Regions from separate parts of the Streptomyces vastus genome, predicted to be linked through region 2. Evidence: riboswitches for the same ligand, from Rfam matches in the RefSeq annotation. Region 2 holds a riboswitch; each other region holds the start of a gene.
What was found. Region 2 has a riboswitch for cyclic di-AMP ahead of ABD357_RS30550 (M23 family metallopeptidase). Riboswitches for the same ligand answer to the same signal wherever they lie in the genome.
Positions count from the first base shown of each region.

Region 1: another riboswitch for cyclic di-AMP. It lies ahead of ABD357_RS33925 (transglycosylase family protein); the one in region 2 lies ahead of ABD357_RS30550 (M23 family metallopeptidase).
Region 3: another riboswitch for cyclic di-AMP. It lies ahead of ABD357_RS06960 (C40 family peptidase); the one in region 2 lies ahead of ABD357_RS30550 (M23 family metallopeptidase).

Region 1 covers NZ_BAAASJ010000104.1:204,520-206,712, forward strand. The annotation lists gene ABD357_RS33920 (transglycosylase family protein) at 1-707, shown strand, start outside; cyclic di-AMP (ydaO/yuaA leader) riboswitch at 913-1,081, shown strand; gene ABD357_RS33925 (transglycosylase family protein) at 1,086-1,781, shown strand; gene eno (phosphopyruvate hydratase) at 2,050-2,193, shown strand, end outside.
Region 2 covers NZ_BAAASJ010000097.1:116,351-118,543, reverse strand. The annotation lists gene ABD357_RS30555 (PrsW family intramembrane metalloprotease) at 1-199, shown strand, start outside; gene ABD357_RS30550 (M23 family metallopeptidase) at 286-1,302, opposite strand; cyclic di-AMP (ydaO/yuaA leader) riboswitch at 1,314-1,470, opposite strand; gene ABD357_RS30545 (PP2C family protein-serine/threonine phosphatase) at 1,759-2,193, opposite strand, start outside.
Region 3 covers NZ_BAAASJ010000018.1:7,275-9,467, forward strand. The annotation lists gene ABD357_RS06960 (C40 family peptidase) at 1-910, opposite strand, end outside; cyclic di-AMP (ydaO/yuaA leader) riboswitch at 918-1,089, opposite strand; gene pcrA (DNA helicase PcrA) at 1,361-2,193, shown strand, end outside.

The sequences.
Region 1 (2,193 bases), on a different contig from region 2:
GGACGAGCCCCTGGGCGACCTGTGGACTGGTCGCGGGCCTGACGCAGAACTCCGGCTCGGCCGACGTTGACACGGGCCTGGCGCAGGACTCGCCCACGCCTACCCCCACTTCGCCCACCGAGGCGGACTCCGGATCGGGCTCCGATTCGGGGCAGACGTCAAGTGACGACCCCGTAAAGGGTGATTCATCCGGTAGTTCCGACTCGTCCGATACATCCGCTGATTCGGGATCATCCGGTACGTCCGGGTCGTCCACCGGTACCTCGCAGGATTCCGGCGGCGACTCCACCGCCGAATCACCGAGCCCCGACAGCTCGCCCAGCCCGCCCACGGGCGCGACGAATGAGGGCGACTCGGGTAATTCCGGCCAGAACGCCGACTCTTCGAGCGGCGAGAGTGAGAGTACGAACACAGATGAGGGCACCGGCCGCCATCGCGGTGGCGGCGCCGAAGAGGATGCCGATGCCTCCCGTACGGACGACTCCGGCGGTCGGCATGCCTCGCGTGCGGGCGGCGGCTCACGCGATGCGGCGGGCGTCGCGGACGGCTCGTACACCGTCCGTTCCGGAGACAGCCTCTCGGCAATCGCCGACTCCCTTGGCCTCCAAGGCGGATGGCCCGAGTTGTACTCCGCGAACAAGCGCACTGTCGGCGCCGACCCGGACCTCATCCTCCCCGGTCAGCGCCTTGAACTCGGCACGGACTGAGAGGTGTGCAAGGTGCCGAACCGGGCCAAAAGTGGCGGCAGTTCGGGCTGGATGTCCGGTTTGGTGAAAGTGAGACATGGATCTCAAAGGCCCTGATCGTCTTTGAAATTCGGCGGATCGCATGTTTACGGTCGTGACCGCTCGCCACAGCGGGCCCCGACGGATGTCACGCCGAATCCTGCCAACGTCCGTACGGGAACAGTCGTCGCGTAAAGCGCCGTAGGCAGGAGCGGGGGACCCAAGGTAAGTGCCGGGCCCGGTCGTCGAGACCAGGTGCGGCTTGGGGTGAAGTCGTGCGGAGCGATCCGCACGGCCGGGCAACTCACCAGGCCCGAACCCGACAGCTCACCTCGTAGGCGTCGGTGAGGGGATCTCTTCATGCTGCTTTCCGGCAAGGGCAAGCACCGTCGCCCGTCCAAGACCACCCGCATAGCCGCGCTCGCCGGTGTCACCGGTGCCGCCATCGCCGCCCCGCTGATGGTGTCGGGTACGGCCTCCGCCGCCACCGCCTCCGAGTGGGACGCCGTCGCCCAGTGCGAGTCGGGCGGCAACTGGTCCATCAACACCGGCAACGGCTACTACGGCGGCCTGCAGTTCTCCGCCTCCACCTGGGCCGGCTACGGCGGCACGAAGTACGCCGCCACCGCCGACCAGGCCTCCAAGGCCCAGCAGATCGAGATCGCCGAGAAGGTCCTCGCGGGCCAGGGCAAGGGTGCCTGGCCGGTCTGCGGCAAGGGTCTGTCGAGCGCCGCGTACACCGGCGGCGGCTCCTCGGACTCCGGTGCCGCTCAGGAGAACACCCAGCAGTCCCAGCAGCAGAGCGCCCCGGCCCAGGAGGAGCGCGCCTCCCGCTCCGCGGACCGCCCGGCTGCCAAGAAGACCGTCACCACCCCGACCGGCAAGAAGGTCAAGAAGGGTGACGGCGAGTACAAGGTCGTCAAGGGTGACACCCTCAGCGAGATCGCCACGGAGAACGACGTCAAGGGCGGCTGGCAGAAGCTGTTCAAGCTGAACGACGACATCGTCGACAACGCGGACGTCATCTACCCGGGCCAGCAGCTGCACCTCAGCTGAACTGAGCCCCGGCTCAGCTGAAGCCCGGCCCCCAGAGCGGCTGAGGCTGAGCCCCCAGCAGTCCCGCCCCGGTGCGTGTTCCCCCGTACGCACTGGGGCGGGACTTTTTGTTCCGTTCGGAAACAATTTACTCTCGGTTCGGTCCATGAGAGGGGCGGACGGCTGGCCGATCGCCCGGAGCCGGTTAGGCTCGTCCTCGCGGAGCCGCCGCGGCTTCGCGCTGTGCGGGCCCAGCGGCCCGCGTAACCGCGTCACATCCCAGAAGGAGATGCTCGTGCCGTCCATCGACGTCGTCGTAGCCCGGGAAATCCTGGACTCCCGAGGCAATCCCACGGTCGAGGTCGAGGTCGGCCTCGACGACGGCAGCACGGGTCGTGCCGCCGTTCCGTCCGGCGCCTCCACGGGCGCCTTC
Region 2 (2,193 bases):
CGACTTCGTCGTACGGGAACGGGAGTTGCTCCACGAGCTGTGGGCCCGCCGCGAGCTTGCCCGCCCCGCGCTGGCGTACGCGGCCCGGTCCACGGCTCCGCTCCCGGTGCCGCCACCGTGGCCTACGTACGGGAACGCGTACGGGCAGGCGTCGCCCTTCCCGGCGTACGACCCGGCCTACAACCCCTACCGGAACTAGGCGAAAAAGCAGGACGCCACCCGCTTCTCGTCCGAAAGCGGATGGCGTCGAAGAGCTGGTCGAAGAGCCGACCGAGACCTACGGGTTTACGGGTTGAGCCCCTTGCTCCGCAGCCAGGCCATCGGGTCGATTCCGTCGCCACCCGCCGTCTTGACCTCCATGTGGAGGTGCGCCCCGGTGACGTTGCCGGTCGCGCCCACGCGGCCGATGACCTCGCCCGTGCTGACCTGCTGGCCGACGCTGACGCTGATCGAGGACTGGTGGGCGTACCAGATCTCCGTGCCGTCGTCGAGCTTGAGCTTGGTGAGGTAGCCGTACGAGCCGTTCCAGCCGGCCTCGGTGATGGTGCCGCTGTGGACCGCCTTGAGCGGCGTACCCGACGGGGCGGCGAAGTCCAGGCCGGTGTGGGACCCGGAGGACCACAGGGCGCCGGACTGCCCGAAGGTCGAGGTGATGGTGTACGAGGACGTCGGCAGCGCGAAGCTCCTGGCGAGCTCGGCGAGGCGCTCCGCCTCGGCCTTCTGCCGGGCCTCCTCCGCCGCCTTCTCCTTGGCGGCTTCGGCCTTGGCCTGGGCGGCTTCCCGCTCCTTGGCGGCCTGCTCGGCGGCCTGCTTGGCGGCGGCGGTCGCCGCAGCCTGCCTGGCCTCGCGGTCCACCTGGTCCTGCTGCCGCTCGGCCTGCAGGATGATGCGGGCGCGCAGGGCCTCGCCCGCGTCGGAGTTGCCCTGCTCGGCGTCCGCCGTGCTCAGACCGGCCTGGGTGAGCGGTGTCGCGGAGCCGGCCTCTTCCTCGGGGTCGTCCGAGATCAGGGGAAGGTCGGGAAGGGTGATGGAGACCGGCGGTTTGCCGGTCTGCGCGCTGGCCATGCCGCCCGCGCTGACGGCCGCTATGACCCCGACGCCCAGAACCGTGGAGCTGCGCGCAAGGCCTCCTCCGCGCTGCTTGCCGACGCGGTGCCTGCCGCGAACGGGCTTGAGGGAATCCTCGGTGGGGTTCCACTCCTCCCAGGTCTCCTCGTCCTGGCGTTTGCCGTAGCCGAATGAGTCGGGCTGCTGCTCACTCGGCGCGAACGAAGTCTGGGGGGCAGGCCGGTTGGACGCCACGTAGGCGCACTCCTTTCCTTCCTTGTCGCCTACCGGGTTAGCTGACGGGTTCGGAGCAGGAAGGTCTCCTACGCGCGTCGCTCACGGTGTCTCCACCAGGAACAACGCCCGATTCACCCCAAGTTGGTGGTTCCCCGGTTCCCTTGCGGGATTCGGCGCGTGCGCACGGAGCCGACTCTTGTGACGGCTGGGACGACCGCGCTGCGTTATCGAACGTTAATAGAGGCAGGCACCGGATTCCAAGCTGTTCTGAAGATTCGTTGGCGGTCTTGGCCTGGACTTTCAGGTCATGAGCGGGACGAATCGGGCGAGTTGATCCTGACTCAGGGGTAATTCACTGCTGTGACTTCTGTTGACAATGTTTCAGTTGCTAACCGGAGTGAGTTGATTCGACTACTACCGGTGATATTGAAACCCCGCAGGCACCAAGACCACGGGGCGGTTCAAGAACCCGCCTCACGGCCTCCTGACGGCCAGCAGCGCCATGTCGTCCGTCGCGCCGCCGGCTCCCGTGTGCCGGAGGACCGCCTCCACGAGCGTGGCGAGCAGCACCCGGGGTCCGTGGAAGGTCCGGCCCGCGAGGCACTGAGCGGGGTCGAAGAAGACGCCGTGCCGGTCCCGGGCCTCGGTCACCCCGTCCGTGTAGAAGAGCAGGGTGGCCCCGCCGGGGAACGGGACCTCCTGCGCCCGGCCGGGCCACGGGCCCAGCTCGCCCATCCCGAGCGGCAGTGCGGGGTCCTCGGACCGGAGTGTTTCCAGCGAGCCGTCCCCGTACAGCAGGAGCGGCCCGGGGTGACCGCGGTGGACGATGCGTACGACGGCGCCGGCGTGCGGGATCTCGGCGAGTACGGCGGTGGTGAAGCCCTCGACCGCTTCGAGGCCGCCTCGCCG
Region 3 (2,193 bases), on a different contig from region 2:
GGGTGAGGCCGGAGCAGTCGTAGGAGTCCGGTCCCGACGCGCCCCAGACGTACGGCTTGCCGGTCTGGGAACGGGCGAAGGCGATCGCCTTCTCGCCCTTGGCCGTCGTGGTGCCCGCGGAGGTGCCCGTGCCGGTCGAGGTCCCCGCGCCGGTGGAGGGCGCGGGAGTCGGCTGGGCCTGCTGCTGTTGGCGGCGCTGCTCCTCCGCGGCCTGCTGCTGCCGCGCCAGCTCCTCCGCCTTGCGCTGGGCCTCCTCGCGCTTCTCCCGCTCGATCGCCGCGAGCCGCGCCTTCTCCTCGGCGGTCAGCTGCGAGAGCATCTGGCGCGCCTCTGCGAGCTTCCGCTGAACGTCCGCCTTGGACGACTTCAGGGTGTTCTCGGTCTTGGTGAGCGCCTGAAGGCTCTCGGAGGCCTCCTGACGCTTCTGCGTCATTTCGGACTGCTGCGTCGCATAGTCGTCGACGGCCTGCTGCTGGCGGCTGGTCAGCCGGTCCATCAGCTGGTTCTGGTCGAAGTAGTCCTGCGGGTTGTCCGCGAGCAGCAGGGACGCGGTGTCAGGGGCGGCGGCGCCCGTACGGTACTGCGCGGCGGCGAACGTACCGAGCTCCTCGCGCGCTTCGTTGAGCTTCTGCGTGCGGGAGGCCACGTCGTCAAGGAGGTTGTCGACCTTCTTGCGCTGCTTGCCGGTCTTCTCCTTGGCGCCGTTGTACTTCTCGGTCGCCGTCTCCGCCTGCTGGTAGAGGTCGTCGACCTTCTTCTGGACTTCGTCGAGGCTGGGCTTCGGCTCCGCCGAGGGCGAAGCGTTCGCGGTCTGCGACAGGAGGGCCACCGAAGTAAGAGCGGCGGTGGCGAGGGCAGGGGTCCGTATGCCCTTGGGACTGGACGACCGCGCTTTGCGGTGTGGCGCCACGAAGGCGACTCCTTCCGTGCTCCGCCTACCGAGTTAGCTGTCGGGTTCGGGCGTGTGCTTCGGAAGGTTTGCCCTACGGTCCTCGTCCCCTAAGGGAGTTGGCCCGATTCACCCCAAGGTCGGTGGGTCCCCGGCTCCGGGCGGCCACAAGGGCGTACCGGACTCGGCGGGAGCCGCACGGCCCGGCGACGTTCGCCGGTGGGGGTCGAGCGGCCCACTGCGAAAGCTAACCAACTCGTGTGGCTCCTGTGAAGGTTGATGTGCGAATTGTCCGATACGTTTTCGTGACCTTGACCTCAGGCGTCATGATCCGTCGCCGACCGTGACGGGACGGTCCTGGAGGGTGAGAGGAATCCCGGCAGGCTCGTCCCGGCAGAGCCTCCAGGGTTTTGGGGCAGCTTTTCAGGGCGGCCGCGAGGTGTCAGTGGGGGAGCCTAGACTCGGAGAGCGATGAGCAGCCTCTTTGATGACAGCTTCCTGGCGGACCTCAAGCCCTCGCGGGACCACGAGGAAGAGCCCCCGCCACCGCCCGAGGACGATCACGTACCGGAGCAGGTTCCGGACGATCTGTTCGGCGGGAAGTTCGACGTGCCGCCGGACCGGGAGGCCTACTACCGCGACGGCGCACCCCGTCCCCATGTGGACGCGGCCTCGCTCCTGGAGGGGCTGAACGACAACCAGCGCGCGGCCGTCGTGCACTCCGGCTCCCCCCTGCTCATCGTGGCCGGCGCCGGCTCCGGCAAGACCCGTGTGCTCACGCACCGGATCGCGTACCTGCTCGGCGAGCGGAAGGTGCATCCGGGCCAGATCCTCGCGATCACGTTCACCAACAAGGCCGCGGGCGAGATGAAAGAGCGCGTCGAGCACCTCGTCGGCCCGCGTGCGAACGCGATGTGGGTGATGACCTTCCACAGCGCGTGCGTGCGGATCCTGCGGCGGGAGTCGAAGAAGCTCGGCTTCACGTCCTCGTTCTCGATCTACGACGCCGCCGACAGCAAGCGCCTCATGGCCCTGGTCTGCCGCGACCTGGACCTCGACCCGAAGCGCTTCCCGCCCAAGTCGTTCAGCGCCAAGGTCTCGAACCTCAAGAACGAGCTGATCGACGAAGAGGACTTCGCCGCGCAGGCGAATGACGGCTTCGAGAAGACTCTCGCCCAGGCGTACGCGCTCTACCAGTCGCGGCTGCGCGAGGCCAACGCCCTCGACTTCGACGACCTGATCATGACGACGGTCAACCTCCTGCGTGCCTTCCCGGACGTCGCCGAGCACTACCGCCGCCGCTT